2 regions of the Bacillus sp. T3 genome follow, and region 2 is predicted to be linked to the other one. Evidence: a T-box and tRNA genes for the amino acid it is inferred to sense, from the RefSeq annotation. Region 2 holds a T-box; the other holds one or more tRNA genes.

The links. A T-box is a leader RNA that pairs with one kind of tRNA and senses whether it is charged. The one in region 2 lies ahead of leuS (leucine--tRNA ligase), so its partner is inferred to be a tRNA-Leu.
Region 1: it has a tRNA-Leu gene. The T-box ahead of leuS (leucine--tRNA ligase) is inferred to sense a tRNA for this amino acid. The anticodon was not compared.

What each region holds. Positions count from the first base shown of each region.
Region 1 covers NZ_CP137761.1:4,093,505-4,101,541, reverse strand. The annotation lists rRNA gene RGF10_RS21000 (23S ribosomal RNA) at 1-1,833, shown strand, start outside; rRNA gene rrf (5S ribosomal RNA) at 1,946-2,062, shown strand; tRNA gene RGF10_RS20990 (tRNA-Asn) at 2,083-2,157, shown strand; tRNA gene RGF10_RS20985 (tRNA-Ser) at 2,162-2,253, shown strand; tRNA gene RGF10_RS20980 (tRNA-Glu) at 2,273-2,347, shown strand; tRNA gene RGF10_RS20975 (tRNA-Val) at 2,364-2,439, shown strand; tRNA gene RGF10_RS20970 (tRNA-Met) at 2,471-2,544, shown strand; tRNA gene RGF10_RS20965 (tRNA-Asp) at 2,549-2,625, shown strand; tRNA gene RGF10_RS20960 (tRNA-Phe) at 2,631-2,706, shown strand; tRNA gene RGF10_RS20955 (tRNA-Tyr) at 2,749-2,833, shown strand; tRNA gene RGF10_RS20950 (tRNA-Trp) at 2,842-2,915, shown strand; tRNA gene RGF10_RS20945 (tRNA-His) at 2,928-3,003, shown strand; tRNA gene RGF10_RS20940 (tRNA-Gln) at 3,021-3,095, shown strand; tRNA gene RGF10_RS20935 (tRNA-Gly) at 3,101-3,175, shown strand; tRNA gene RGF10_RS20930 (tRNA-Cys) at 3,190-3,263, shown strand; tRNA gene RGF10_RS20925 (tRNA-Leu) at 3,299-3,384, shown strand; tRNA gene RGF10_RS20920 (tRNA-Leu) at 3,408-3,489, shown strand; partial or broken gene RGF10_RS23990 (CHASE4 domain-containing protein) at 4,118-5,167, shown strand; gene RGF10_RS23985 (methyl-accepting chemotaxis protein) at 5,168-6,115, shown strand; gene RGF10_RS20910 (DUF6241 domain-containing protein) at 6,470-6,991, shown strand; tRNA gene RGF10_RS20905 (tRNA-Gly) at 7,198-7,271, shown strand; gene RGF10_RS20900 (B3/B4 domain-containing protein) at 7,365-8,036, opposite strand.
Region 2 covers NZ_CP137761.1:1,057,405-1,065,441, forward strand. The annotation lists gene RGF10_RS05460 (heme lyase CcmF/NrfE family subunit) at 1-557, shown strand, start outside; gene RGF10_RS05465 (cytochrome c-type biogenesis protein CcmH) at 554-1,024, shown strand; gene RGF10_RS05470 (hypothetical protein) at 1,090-1,449, shown strand; gene RGF10_RS05475 (hypothetical protein) at 1,446-1,793, shown strand; gene RGF10_RS05480 (TlpA family protein disulfide reductase) at 1,810-2,235, shown strand; gene RGF10_RS23775 (TlpA family protein disulfide reductase) at 2,198-2,314, shown strand; gene RGF10_RS05485 (NapC/NirT family cytochrome c) at 2,375-2,899, shown strand; gene RGF10_RS05490 (ammonia-forming cytochrome c nitrite reductase subunit c552) at 2,892-4,346, shown strand; gene RGF10_RS05495 (MDR family MFS transporter) at 4,669-5,859, shown strand; T-box leader at 5,999-6,218, shown strand; partial or broken gene leuS (leucine--tRNA ligase) at 6,294-8,037, shown strand, end outside.

The DNA of each region.
Region 1 (8,037 bases), 1.6 Mb from region 2:
ATGTTGGCTTAGAAGCAGCCACCATTTAAAGAGTGCGTAATAGCTCACTGGTCGAGTGACTCTGCGCCGAAAATGTACCTGGGCTAAACGTATCACCGAAGCTGTGGATTGACATCTACGATGTCAGTGGTAGGAGAGCGTTCTAAGGGCGTTGAAGCTAGACCGTAAGGACTGGTGGAGCGCTTAGAAGTGAGAATGCCGGTATGAGTAGCGAAAGATGGGTGAGAATCCCATCCACCGAATGACTAAGGTTTCCTGAGGAAGGCTCGTCCGCTCAGGGTTAGTCGGGACCTAAGCCGAGGCCGAAAGGCGTAGGCGATGGATAACAGGTTGATATTCCTGTACCACCTCATTATCGTTTGAGCAACGGGGGGACGCAGGAGGATAGGGTAAGCGCACTGCTGGATATGTGCGTGTAAGCAGTTAGGCTGGAAATGAGGCAAATCCCGTTTCCGTAAAGGCTGAGCTGTGATGCCGAGGGAAATATAGTACCGAAGTTCCTGATTCCACACTGCCAAGAAAAGCCTCTAGCGAGATAAAAGGTGCCCGTACCGCAAACCGACACAGGTAGTCGAGGAGAGAATCCTAAGGTGAGCGAGAGAACTCTCGTTAAGGAACTCGGCAAAATGACCCCGTAACTTCGGGAGAAGGGGTGCTCTTTTGGGTGTTAAAGCCTAGAAGAGCCGCAGTGAATAGGCCCAGGCGACTGTTTAGCAAAAACACAGGTCTCTGCAAAGCCGCAAGGCGAAGTATAGGGGCTGACGCCTGCCCGGTGCTGGAAGGTTAAGGGGAGAGGTTAGCGCAAGCGAAGCTTTGAACCGAAGCCCCAGTAAACGGCGGCCGTAACTATAACGGTCCTAAGGTAGCGAAATTCCTTGTCGGGTAAGTTCCGACCCGCACGAAAGGCGTAACGATCTGGGCACTGTCTCAACGAGAGACTCGGTGAAATTATAGTACCTGTGAAGATGCAGGTTACCCGCGACAGGACGGAAAGACCCCGTGGAGCTTTACTGTAGCCTGATATTGAATTTTGGTACAGCTTGTACAGGATAGGTAGGAGCCGTAGAAACCTGGAGCGCCAGCTTCGGTGGAGGCATCGGTGGGATACTACCCTGGCTGTATTGAAATTCTAACCCATACCCCTAATCGGGGTAGGAGACAGTGTCAGGTGGGCAGTTTGACTGGGGCGGTCGCCTCCTAAAAAGTAACGGAGGCGCCCAAAGGTTCCCTCAGAATGGTTGGAAATCATTCGTAGAGTGTAAAGGTACAAGGGAGCTTGACTGCGAGACCTACAAGTCGAGCAGGGACGAAAGTCGGGCTTAGTGATCCGGTGGTTCCGCATGGAAGGGCCATCGCTCAACGGATAAAAGCTACCCCTGGGATAACAGGCTTATCTCCCCCAAGAGTCCACATCGACGGGGAGGTTTGGCACCTCGATGTCGGCTCATCGCATCCTGGGGCTGTAGTCGGTCCCAAGGGTTGGGCTGTTCGCCCATTAAAGCGGTACGCGAGCTGGGTTCAGAACGTCGTGAGACAGTTCGGTCCCTATCCGTCGTGGGCGCAGGAAATTTGAGAGGAGCTGTCCTTAGTACGAGAGGACCGGGATGGACGCACCGCTGGTGTACCAGTTGTCTTGCCAAAGGCATAGCTGGGTAGCTATGTGCGGACGGGATAAGTGCTGAAAGCATCTAAGCATGAAGCCCCCCTCAAGATGAGATTTCCCATAGTGCAAGCTAGTAAGATCCCTGAAAGATGATCAGGTTGATAGGTCAGAGGTGGAAGCGTGGCGACATGTGGAGCTGACTGATACTAATCGATCGAGGACTTAACCAAAAAACGTTTTACTTCTTCTACATTATCTAGTTTTGAGGGAATGAAATAAAAATTCTCTTGCAAAAATATAAAAACATTATTATAATAAATAATGTCTTTATGAAAATAATAGTCTGGTGGCGATAGCGAGAAGGTCACACCCGTTCCCATACCGAACACGGAAGTTAAGCTTCTCAGCGCCGATGGTAGTTGGGGGCTCTCCCCCTGTGAGAGTAGGACGTTGCCTGGGCTGTTACAAAATTTTATTATTCCGCAGTAGCTCAGTGGTAGAGCAATCGGCTGTTAACCGATCGGTCGTAGGTTCGAGTCCTACCTGCGGAGCCATATTGGAGAGCTGTCCGAGTGGCCGAAGGAGCACGATTGGAAATCGTGTAGGCGGGTAACCCTGTCTCAAGGGTTCAAATCCCTTGCTCTCCGCCATTATAACTTTAAACAATATGGCCCCTTGGTCAAGCGGTTAAGACACCGCCCTTTCACGGCGGTAACACGGGTTCGAATCCCGTAGGGGTCACCATTATCTAAATGTTTGTGGAGGATTAGCTCAGCTGGGAGAGCATCTGCCTTACAAGCAGAGGGTCGGCGGTTCGAGCCCGTCATCCTCCACCATATTTTTAAAAGAATAAATAATTTTTACCGTCGCGGGGTGGAGCAGCCCGGTAGCTCGTCGGGCTCATAACCCGAAGGTCGCAGGTTCAAATCCTGCCCCCGCAATAACGGTCCGGTAGTTCAGTTGGTTAGAATGCCTGCCTGTCACGCAGGAGGTCGCGGGTTCGAGTCCCGTCCGGACCGCCATTTATGGCTCAGTAGCTCAGTCGGTAGAGCAAAGGACTGAAAATCCTTGTGTCGGCGGTTCGATTCCGTCCTGAGCCACCATTTATAGTTATATGACTTAAAATAAAAATGATTATTATATGTGGAGGGGTAGCGAAGTGGCTAAACGCGGCGGACTGTAAATCCGCTCCCTCCGGGTTCGGCGGTTCGAATCCGTCCCCCTCCACCATTTATTATAGGGGTATAGTTTAAAGGTAGAACGAAGGTCTCCAAAACCTTTGGTGTGGGTTCAATTCCTACTACCCCTGCCAAATTTTATAGTGGCGATTGTGGCGAAGTGGTTAACGCACCTGATTGTGGTTCAGGCATTCGTGGGTTCGATTCCCATCAGTCGCCCCATTATAATTAATTAATATTGGGCTATAGCCAAGCGGTAAGGCAACGGACTTTGACTCCGTCATTCGTAGGTTCGATCCCTGCTAGCCCAGCCATTTTCGCGGAAGTAGTTCAGTGGTAGAACACCACCTTGCCAAGGTGGGGGTCGCGGGTTCGAATCCCGTCTTCCGCTCCAATTTTAATTAACATGGCGGCATAGCCAAGTGGTAAGGCAGAGGTCTGCAAAACCTTTACCACCGGTTCGAATCCGGTTGCCGCCTCCATTTATTTGATAAATAACTTTTAGCTAGATTTTTACGCCTGGGTGGCGGAACTGGCAGACGCACAGGACTTAAAATCCTGCGGTAGGTGACTACCGTACCGGTTCGATTCCGGCCCTCGGCATTTAAAAAGTTAATAATACCGCGCCTGGTGTGGCGGAATTGGCAGACGCGCACGACTCAAAATCGTGTTCCTTCTGGAGTGTCGGTTCGACCCCGACCACCGGTATCAACTCATCGCATGTTATTGCGATAAAAAAACGTTTCTTACAATGTGTAAGAAACGTTTTTTTATTAATCTCAAGTTTGATTCCTACAAAAATATCGTATACATAAAATGGTGCATAATTTTTTTGATGGTCGCAAAATTAGAAATTTAAGACCTCATACATCCATATTTACTAATTCCCCAACAAAAGACCTAAATTCAACTGATTAAAGATTGTTTAGTAACTGATCATTGTAACGTTTCAACAACCCTACCGCGATCCCCTGGAGCCTTTGTGGAAATGATTGACCTGAGAGGCTGATACAAGTTTTCATCTGCAATAGAGAATAGATACACATCCCATTTATAATTAGATTTTTCTTAATTTGATAATAAATAACTTTTTAAAGTTTAAAATATTCGAATATTCTATGACAAATTCACTATTGAATAACATTTGTTTTAGGACTATTGTAATATAAAATTTCAAGGATTTTCTTTGTATTTTAAACTATGAGGTGATTTCAAATTAATCATTTATAAAGGTAATTAAAAATTCCGTGCATAGCATGAATGATGTTTAAGTTAATCATGATAAAAAAGTATTAGAAGTAAGTTTTATTTAATTAATTATTATGTGGAGGCGTATATGAAAAAAAATAAAATTCCCCAATCTTTACTAACTAAAATGATAGGTTTCTTTATCATATTTTTAGTAATACCTATATTAATTCTTGGGTATTTTCTACATACCAGTATTGAAAAAGATCTGACTAAAATGGAACGAGAACGAGTCCTTGTAGCAAACGAGATATCTCAAAAGATATTTGAAAATTTTGGTGAAAATCTACTTGGAGTTATAAAGACTAATTCCAATTGGGAAGAAAATAGAGAAGCTGTGAAAAATAAAGATATTCCTTGGATTGAGGAAAATGTTAATGTTGGCGTTGAGGTTATCCCAAATGTTTCCTTTATAACCACTACTGATTTAAAGGGTAATGTCATCTCTCAAGTTGGAGATGTAAAAGAGTTTGTTGGTAGGTTATCTAATAAAACAATTATTGAAAGTTTAGAAACTAAGAATGAAATTACGGGATTAATGGAAACGGAAAAAGGCTTAGCTGTAATCGCTGCATCTAAAATCACAAATGAAGACGGGGATGCTAAACCAACTGGTATATTGATTTTTGGAAGAATACTTGATAATAAAGCGTTAGGGGATATTCAGGATACGTTACAAGACAATATTGCTTTATTGACTAATAACGGGACCTTCTTATCCAGTTCTAATAATATTACATTGGATAAACTCTCCAAAAATTTAGCTGAATTAAATAAGTATCCAACGAAAAAGTTATTTCAAACATTTCAACGTAATTCCGTGGAATATGCTGAAATGAGTACTACCCTTAAAGATATATCTGGTAAACCGATTGGTGTTTTATATTTAAATCAAGAGCACATAACAACTACCAAGGTAAAAAGTGAAATATTAAAATTAACGATTAATATTGGTTTAATATTAATCTTAGTGTTAATTTTATTATCTGTATTGATTAATCGATCAATTTTAAAACCAATAAAGTACTTAGTTTCCATATCAAAAGAGATATCAGATGGAAATCTTACATATTTTGTGAAGGATAAAGTTAGCAACCGGCAAGATGAATTAGGCCAATTAGGTAATTCAATAAATATCATGATAAATAATTTCAAAGCTTTAATTAAAGCTGTAGCTCAAACAACTGAACAGGCAGCTACTTCGGCTGAACAACTCTCTGCGAGTTCTGAGGAGACAACGCAAGCTTCCCATCAAATATCAACATCCGTTGAACAAGTAGCGAGTGGTTCAGAGACGCAACTTTTACGTACAATTGAATCCTTAAATGAAGTTAAGGAAATGGTAGAAGGCATTCGAAATGTTACGGAAACCGTTTCAGTAATTTCCGTTCATTCCACTAAAACAGAAGTACAAGTTGAACAAGGAAACCAATCTATAAAGAAAACGGCACAACAAATGGAAAACATTAATTTGTCATTTAATGAATCAGCAAATTATGTAAATCAATTAGCTGAAAGTTCAAATGAAATAGCTAAGATTGCGTCTTTAATATCCGATATAGCGGACCAAACAAATTTACTATCATTAAATGCCGCAATTGAAGCTGCGAGGGCTGGGGACCAAGGTAGAGGGTTCGCTGTAGTAGCCGACGAGGTACGTAAATTAGCTGATAAAACTTCCAATTCGGCAAAGCAAGTTTCGCAATTAATTGAAATTATGAAAAAAGACTCTGCTAATACAATTCGATCCATAGATAAAGTAACAGATGAAATGAACGAAGGAATCAAACAAATTAAAAATGTTGAAGAGGTATTTAAGAAGATTCTAATAGCTACTCAAGATGTTGCATCTCAAACACATGAGCTATCAACTGTAACAGTTCAAATGACTGAAAGTACAGATAAAGTTTCTTCTTCGGTGGAAGAAGTTGCATCAATAGCCAGGAATTCGGCGGAAACTTCCAAAAATGTAGCATACTCGTCAAAAGAACAATTGATTGCTATGCAAGAAATTACAACTGCCTCAGGATATTTAACCAAAATGGCACAAGAATTAAAAATGCTAATAGGAAGGTTTAAAATATAAATCTACATTAGTTAGGTTCTAGCCAGAAAATAGTAAGAAAATACCAATAAAATAAATGTACCCAATTGAGTTAACACTAAAAAAATTTCTCTTTAGGGTATATTTATTTTGTGTAAATTAACAAAAATGGAAAATTGATAATTATAAGAAAATAATTTATTAAATGGGATAGGGTTTGATCCCTTACTTGTTTGGTTGAAACTATTTTCTGAATTTTGTTATAATTTACATTATTAAGGTAAAAATTATGATAATAATTTTTGAGTTGTTTTCATGAAATAATTGTCAGTTCAGTTGGTGAATATCATTTCTTGCTTAGAAGAGGATATAAATAGCTATTTGTGGGAGGAACAGATGTTGAAAAGGATGCTTTTTATTGGGATTGGAATCTTATTTTTTACTTATGTTGGAACATATATATATCTAGATAAGTGGGGCTCTGATTCAAAGGCCGGAGCAGATGCCACTCATGCAGAGCAAGAAGAGGCAAAGCTGGAATTGGAGCAAAGCTTTGAAGCAATTACTCCAAAGGAGGATATGCCTAAATATGAATCAATGTCTGAGAAAGAGTTATTGAATGAGGTTCATGGAATGACTCATCAGAAGGTAGAAGCGGATCAAAAATGGGGCTCATCTGAAATCACTCGAGATAAGATTGAAACCATGTTTACTATCGTGTCAGAAAAAAGCTTTAAAGATGGAGAACTAAAATCGATCCTACTCAGCATTCTTGAAACTTGGACTAAGGGAGATTTTAGTGATGCAGTAGAGGAGCATAATCTAATTTGGAATTATAAAGATGGAAATATCGGAGAGGCTAAACGATTGCTAACTCCAGTAGAAGAACAAGAATATGTTGAGAAACATTTTCGCTAAACGTAATTTTACTGGTTATTGTTCATTTTGCTGGGTTCTTAACCGCCAAACTAGGTAGAAGGGAGGATTCGCCACATTTTCGACAAAAAAGTTAGAAAACCTCTTGACGATAGAGCAAAAACTTTGTATTATATAGAAGTTGGTTCTTTGATACGACATTTTGCAACATTGCAAAGGTTTTTACTCGACAAATACCGACAAAATATGCGGGTGTAGTTTAGTGGTAAAACCACAGCCTTCCAAGCTGTTGTTGTGGGTTCGATTCCCATCACCCGCTCCATTACATATTGGTTACAACGCAGTGTTTCGTTTCAGAAAGAACGAAGCATTGCGTTTTTTAATTTTTAACGATAAAAAAGAAGGATGCCAATGATTAGCATCCTTTTATTTCATAATAGGCTTCACCGCCATGGATTTGAACGAACATGTTCATCAAGGATTCCATGAGACTTGCGCACTTTTCCATATCAAGAGAATGTCCTAAGTAAACAATTTGCAGAGCTTTCGTGGTAGCCAATGTTACCGAAGTTCGCGCAGAATCTACAAACGGACTTCCGAACGGACCCGAAGCATCTGCTGAAATGATAAGGTTGTGGGCAGAGTTTTCGCGGCCATTTAAGCCCAGGTAGCTTTCGTTTTCACTACCAATTCGTAACTCCACATTACCTGATATTTTTTTAGTATCATAAATCCCGATTGGAACCTGATATTGAAGCGAAAAGAAGTTGTTAATATCAATCGCACTATGTACGGGTTGAAGATAGTTTTGCTTGTGCACCCGTCGATAAAGTGCTTCAGCTGCGTGACGGTAGCGATTAGGATCCTTACCGGTATTCTTGAAAATTTCGCGCCATTCCTTGATTCCGGGAAGGTCTGTTACGCTTTTACCATCAGCTAAATCAAAATAGATTGATTCTTGGAAGAGTTGGAGTCTGCCTTTAACCATTTGTGGTGAATCACCAACCGCTATTTGATCATAATGAATAATGCCTACTTTTAATTGAGGAACAATAGAGCAAAGATTGGGTGACAATAGAATTTCCAAC
Region 2 (8,037 bases):
GTGAAAATTGGGCAACTGCAGCAATCCGATTAATGGTCAAAAATCAACGGCGATATGGCGGATATTTAGTCCATATAGGAGTTGCCATTTTAGCCGTCGGTGTCATTTCATCGCATGCCTATTCAGATGAGGTTTTAAAGACAGTAAATACAGGCGATAGTTTCACGATTGGTGATTATAAATTGACTTTTAACAGCTTAAGTGAACGGACAAAAGGAAGTAATGAAATTGTTCATGCCGATATGACGGTCACTTATCAAGGTGAAAAAATGGGAAAAATCATGCCAGAAAAAGTCTTTTATGACAATTGGCCGGAGCCTTCTACAGAAGTCGAGATTAAAACGAATTTAAAGGAAGATTTATATCTTGTACTCAGCTCTTGGGAAAATCGAGACAAGGCTACCTTTCTAGTTAAGGTCAATCCATTTGTCAGTTGGATTTGGGCTGGGGGATTCATTATGGTGTTGGGAATTGCTGTTGCCTTAATAGGCGGAAAAACAGCAATCCATCGCTTAAACCTACAACCTTTGAAGCGATTGGAGGGCGTAAGTAAATGATGAAAAGAGTCTTCATGGTGACGATTTTCATTGTCGTCATGGTCCCGTCACTAGCACTTGCAGCCTTTACGGTTAACTCAAAGGAATTTCGGCATGTCATTGAACAGTTGGATATGCAAGGGCATGCTGATCATGAACTATCAACCTGTACAGTAAAGAAGGTTTATTACGAGGAAGTAATCGACATGTTGAATGAAGGGAAATCAGAGGAAGAGATCATTCAATCCTATGTCGATGAATATGGTCAAGCTGCGCTAAGGACACCAGGAAACGATTTAGGAGGAATCCTCGCATGGCTTATGCCAGCAATGGGTCTTGTCATTGGAATTGTGATTGTGTTCATTACAATGAAAAAAATTACGTTAAAAAGGTCAAACCAGCACGAAGAGATCGATGTTTGGCAAAGTGAAATCGATCGTGAATTATTTGAAAAAACAATGGATGTAGAGCGACGAAAATTCTTTTAACTTAGTGAATTATCGATTAGCTGGTATGTCTAAGCCAGATCCGTCAGTCGCTAAGGAGGTTAACCATGATAGATTACGTGTATTTGATTGTCGGTTCGATGGTTACAATTATTTGTTTTTATACAATAGCATCTCCCTTTTTTCAAAGGGAGGAGCAGGCTGGGACCAATCATCAGGTTTCAGGTCAGGAGTTGTCAATTGAATTCATATATAGTGCAGTCAATGAATTAGAAATGGATTATTTAATGAAGAAAATTAGCGAAACCGATTTTCAGAAGATGAAGGAGCGCTATCAAATCATAGCTGCTGAATTGCTAAAAGCTGAAGAGGAGCATGTTACGATTGACGCACCCTTTATCAAGGATGAGGATATTTTAATAGAATTGCAAAAGATTCGCAATAAGAAGGGACGAAATGCCGGATGAATCAGCTCCCTCCTTTTCACCCTGATTGGCTCGTCAGTTTTTGGTTTTCGATGCCAATCCTAAGGTCAATCAATCCACATTGGTTTTTAATAACCATTGCAGTCATGGGTTTAGTAATCTTTTTTGCAAGAAGGAAAGGCAAAAGCCTTTCTGCTCCGTTAGATTCAGATGAGCAGCAATTTCAACATTTACTTACAAAAAAACAAATTATTGAGAAGAAATTAGTACAGCTAGAAAACCAAAGATCCCGAGGGGAATTATCAGAAGAAAATTTCCAAAGGAATTTCGATGAATATAAAAAGCATCTGGATAAGGTTAATCTGGATTTGCTTTATTACACCTAAGAAGGCGGTGTAGATTATGAAAAAAAAAATTATGCAGTTATCCATTATCCTACTAGCAGCAGTCTTTATCGGTCTTTTGCTCAATGGCTTAAACGGTAAAGCAACTTCTGCAGAAAAAGGGGAACAAGCCCCTGATTTTACTCTCAAGGATCCGAGTGGCAAGGAATATAAGCTTTCCGATTTAAGAGGGGAAGTAGTTGTTGTTAATTATTTTACGACCTGGTGTGAACCCTGCTTAGATGAAGCTCCTGAATTGGAGGCATTTAACAGTGAATATAAAGATGCGAAATTATTGGTTTTAGCAAAGGGAGAAACTTCTTCCAGGGTTAAGAAATATATCGATTTATCTGGATCAAAGCTTACGTATTTACTAGATACAAAAGAAGAAACAGCGAAGGCCTACAATGTTGTTGGTCAGCCAGGAGACGCTGATTATCAATGAAGAAGGCATCATTCGTGAGCGGTTCTCTGGACCAACGACGAAGGAAAAGCTGATTGAAATGATTGAAAAGCTTCATTAACTTTGGTTAGAGCACTTATGTGTTTTAATAGATATTTATTTTTGCCTGGGAGGTGAAAACATGTTGAAAAAGTTGCTGAAAATGGACAAACGCTTGCTTCTATTGATTGGTTTATTTATAGGGATCATCGTCTCGGTGGTTACAGCTAAAACGTTGGCCTATACGGATTCTGCAGAGTTTTGTAAGAGCTGTCATATTATGAATAATGTTTATGACTCGTTCACAGATTCTACTCATGCGGAATTAGCTTGTGGGTCTTGCCACTTACCACACGATTCATTAGTGAGTAAATATACCTTCAAGGCCAAATCAGGTTTAGGGCATGTGTACTTTAATACATTAGGAGAGGATAAAATCCCAGGTGTATTACATCCAACAGATGGCTCGAAGGATGCAATTAATCACAATTGTATGAGCTGTCACAAAAGCACTTTAGAGAATGTTTCACATGATGCAAAGGAAAGTTGTACAGAATGTCATCAGTCTGTACCGCATGGAAAGGGATTTAAAACAGAGGATTTCTATAAAGCACCTAAACCAGGAGAGCTTTTAGAAAATAAGGGAGGTACGATGAATAATGGCTAGGAAATTACATTGGGTCTATTTAAGCCTAGTCGCTGTCATCATGCTAATTTCAGGATGCTCAGGAGCTGAAGAGACAAAAAAAGCAGAAGAGCTAAAAACGGGATTATCAAAGGATGAAATTAGTAATGAAGCATTTAAGGATTTATTCCCGCTTCAATATGACAGCTACAAGAAGAATGAAAAAATGGAAGATACAAAATACAGTGGTTCCGTTAAGCGAAGTAAATTTGATCAGGATAAAGAACCGTATTTACCAATTCTTTTTAACGGTTACGGATTTGCAACTGAGTACAATGAAGATCGTGGTCACATCTATGCAAATGAGGATATCCGTGCGGTTGCACGTATTACAGATAAATCAGTAGGTTCTTGTTTAACCTGTAAATCAACTGCCGTTCCGCATATGATTGAGGAAATGGGTGAGGATTACTGGGGAGCGAACTTTAACAGTGAGATTTGGCCTAAAGCAGAATCAATGGGCCATTCACCAATTGGCTGTTCAGACTGTCACGATCCGGAAACAATGGATTTACGTGTGACTCGTCCAAGCTTCGTAAAAGCGATGGAATCAAAAGGCGTGGACATGTCTAAACCGACAAAAAATGAAATGCGTAGTTATGTCTGCGGACAGTGTCACGTAGAATACTACTTTGATGCAACTACGAGCGAAGTAACATTCCCTTGGGCAAATGGTTTCAAGCCTGAAGAAATGTATCAATACTACCAAACTACTGCTAAAGAAAAAGGTTTTGAGAAAGACTGGATTAGTAATGTTTCAGGTACTCCGATGTTAAAAGCACAACATCCTGATTTTGAAACCTTCTCAGAAGGACCTCACGGTAAAGCTCAAGTTGCTTGTGCTGACTGTCATATGCCTTATGAGCGTGTTGATGGTAAGAAGAAAATCAGTTCACACTGGTGGACATCTCCATTAAAAACGATGAAACAATCTTGTGGAACATGTCATACAAATCGTGAACTTGATGAATTAGAAAAACGTGTAATTGATATTCAAGATACACATATGGAAGCATTGCACCAAGCTGAAGATGTATCAATTTCTTCGCACTACTATGTAAATAAAATGATTACTTCTGGTGTTGCACAAGATAAAATCAAGGCAGCACAAGAACTAGTCCGTAAAGGTCAATGGTATTGGGATATTGTAGCGGCTGAAAGCTCAGCTGGATTCCATAACCCACAAGGTTCTATGAATTCTTTAAGAATTTCACTTGAAGCGTCTAACGAAGCGATTCGTATTGCAACAGAAGAGCTAGTTAAGAAGGGTGTAAGTATTGAAGAATTGAATGGTGAGATAGAAAAAGTTAAGAAGGCTGTAACAGATGAGAAGGATAACTTTAAAAAGAAAGATCAAGCAATCAATAGTTATTTCCCAGCTCAACAGCCCCCTGCAGCACCTGCTGCACCAAAAAATAAGATGCAATAAATTCGAAACACTGGGTAATGGCCGTTACCCGGTGTTTTCTTATTGTCCAGCTCCAGCGGCTAGCCCCTCGCTGGTCATAAGCCAAGCTGTCCAAAAGGTCAAAAACCGACCTTTCAGCCAGCTCGTCTTATGCTTGTCGGGGCTGGGCGAGCCGCTTCCGCTTTTATAATTGAATTGTGATGAGTTTATGTCTAAAAGTCAACGAATAAAGTTCTGTTTACAAATAATATTTAAGCAATGGAAAATTCTTGCCAAGGCACGGGAAAACCACTAATATTATTCTGTTATAATAATGTGTTTTTTTGTAAAGGAGATTTTATTCATGCCACGTGCCTTATGGCTTTTGGTAATTGGGATGGCTGTTAATGTAACTGGAGCATCATTTTTATGGCCATTAAATTCAATTTATATTCATGATCACCTAGGGAAATCAATGACGATTGCTGGATTTGTTCTAATGCTGAACTCGGCAGCTAGTGTTGCCGGAAATTTAGTTGGAGGCTATCTGTTCGATAAGCTTGGCGGTTATCGTTCAATTCTTTTGGGAATTATCATTTCTGTAGTCGCAATGTTAGGATTATCGGTCTGGAATAGCTGGCCATACTATGTTATTTTTCTAACGATTATTGGGTTGGGTTCTGGAATCGTTTTTCCATCCATGTATGCAATGGCGGGATCTGTTTGGAAGGAAGGTGGCCGGAAGGCGTTCAATGCGGTCTATGTTGCAACCAATTTGGGTGTCGCAGTAGGTTCTGCACTTGGCGGAATGGTCGCAGCTATTTCTTTTCAATGGATTTTCCTAGCCAATGCCTTTTTATATGTCGTTTTTTTATTGATTGCTGTTTTAGGATATCGAGGAATTCAAGTTGAGGGATTATCACAGAGTAAAAAACAGCAATTTGAAAGCAAGATAAAAACAGATCGTTCCAAGCTGTATTCTTTACTGATTCTATGTATCGGGTATGCCCTTTGCTGGATCGGCTATTGCCAATGGCAAGCAACTATCGGTCCCTACACACAAGAACTTGGCATCACGCTTAAAGAATATAGCTATCTTTGGACCATTAACGGCGCTTTAATTGTATTAGGTCAGCCTATTTTGAATAAACTGATGATGTATTTTGCCAAAACATTAAAATCGCAAATTTTGACTGGGACGATTATTTTTGCGCTGGCCTTCTATATTGCTGCACATGCACAGCAATTTACTGCTTTTGCAGTTGCCATGATTGTCATGACTCTTGGAGAAATGTTGGTTTGGCCAGCCGTGCCAACTATCGCTGATAGCTTAGCACCGCATGGGAGGGCTGGCTTTTATCAGGGGATTGTTAACAGTGCTGCGACCTGGGGCAGGATGATTGGCCCTATTCTTGGAGGTATGCTAGTCGATATTTACGGTATGGATACATTATTTATCGTAATGATTATCTTGTTTATTCTGTCTCTCTCTACATCGCTCATATTTGACAAAAAACTTAAAGGGAAGAATGAACTTATTTCAAGGTCATTATAAATAATATTTTTGGATAAAATTTAGTAGTAATCGTCACTCATTAATCCATTCCTCATACTATGAATATTACCTTTTCGGAAGCTAATGAACGCATACTTGCATCAGTAGGGGAAATTTTATACAATAGGTATAGTTTTATAGTTCGACAGGGACAAGGAGTAGTAATGGCAGTAAGTCTGTTTTTAGAGAGTTGACGGGTGGTGCAAGTCAACCAGACGCTTCATGAACTCGCCTTTGAGTCGCAAGAGTGAAGGAACAGTAATTCTTGCCGTTTTCCGCGTTAAGGAATTTGAAGTGAGTGTGCATACACTAATGTGGGTGGTACCGCGGGAGATATAATCAGACCTCTCGTCCCTGTTTTGGGATGAGGGGTTTTTTATTATAGTCGAAAAAAATTGTATAGCAAATACATAGTAATTAAGGAGGAAGATCCGATGAGCTTCAATCATCAGGAGATTGAAAAAAAGTGGCAAGCGTATTGGGAAGAAAATAAATCCTTTCAAACGAGTGAAGAAAAAGGAAAGCGTAAGTTCTATGCCCTTGACATGTTCCCATATCCATCAGGAGCAGGACTGCATGTAGGGCATCCGGAGGGATATACTGCAACCGATATATTATCAAGATTAAAACGGATGCAGGGCTACAATGTGTTACATCCAATGGGATGGGATGCATTTGGCTTACCTGCTGAGCAATATGCCTTGGATACGGGGAATGATCCGGCTGAATTTACTAAGAAAAACATTGATAACTTCCGTCGTCAAATTAAAGCTTTAGGATTTTCTTATGACTGGGATCGTGAAGTGAATACAACAGATCCACACTATTATAAATGGACACAATGGATTTTTCTTCAGCTTTATAAAAAAGGTTTAGCCTATATTGATGAAGTAGCTGTAAACTGGTGTCCTGCACTTGGAACCGTTTTGGCTAACGAGGAAGTCATTGATGGGAAAAGTGAACGCGGTGGTCATCCCGTCGAAAGACGACCAATGAAGCAATGGATGCTACGAATTACCGCTTATGCTGATCGCTTATTAGAAGACTTAGAAGAGGTTGATTGGCCTGAAAGCATTAAAGAAATGCAACGAAACTGGATTGGTCGTTCGGAAGGAGCGGAGGTAACCTTCGGTATTGAAGGACATGATGAGACCTTCACTGTGTTTACCACTCGTCCGGAACACGTTATTTGGTGCAACATATGCGGTGCTTGCACCGGAGCATCCTTTAGTAGATGTGATTTCAACTACTGATGCACGGGCTAATGTTGAGGCATATTTAGAAAAAATTAAAAGTAAAAGTGATCTTGAACGGACTGACTTAGCAAAAGAAAAAACAGGTGTGTTTACTGGTGCATATGCCATTAATCCTGTTAATAACGCTAAAATGCCAATTTGGATTGCTGATTATGTCTTAATGAGCTACGGTAGCGGCGCGATTATGGCTGTACCAGCCCACGATGAGCGTGACTATGAATTCGCTAAGGTTTTCGAACTACCGATTATTGAAGTATTAGCAGGTGGAGATGTATCGAAAGAGGCATTTACTGGTGATGGTCCACATGTGAATTCAGGCTTCTTAGATGGAATGAACAAGGCGGATGGAATTGCTGCCATGATTTCATGGCTTGAGGAAAAAGGTATCGGAACGAAAAAAGTAACATACCGTTTACGAGATTGGTTGTTCAGTCGCCAGCGGTACTGGGGTGAGCCGATTCCAATTATCCATTGGGAAGATGGCACATCATCAGCTGTTCCTGAACAAGAACTTCCATTAGTGCTTCCAAAAACATCTGAAATCAAGCCATCTGGTACAGGTGAATCTCCACTTGCTAATATTGCTGATTGGGTGAATGTGGTTGACCCTGACACTGGTAGAAAAGGTCGCCGTGAAACGAATACAATGCCACAATGGGCAGGAAGCTGCTGGTACTATTTACGCTACATCGATCCTAAAAATGAGGATGCCTTAGCGGACGCAGAAAAATTAAACGAATGGCTACCTGTTGATATTTATATCGGTGGTGCTGAGCACGCGGTGCTACATTTATTGTACGCTCGTTTCTGGCATAAATTCTTATATGATATTGGTGTTGTTCCAACGAAGGAGCCGTTCCAAAAGCTATTTAACCAAGGTATGATTCTAGGCGAAAACAATGAAAAAATGAGTAAATCAAAA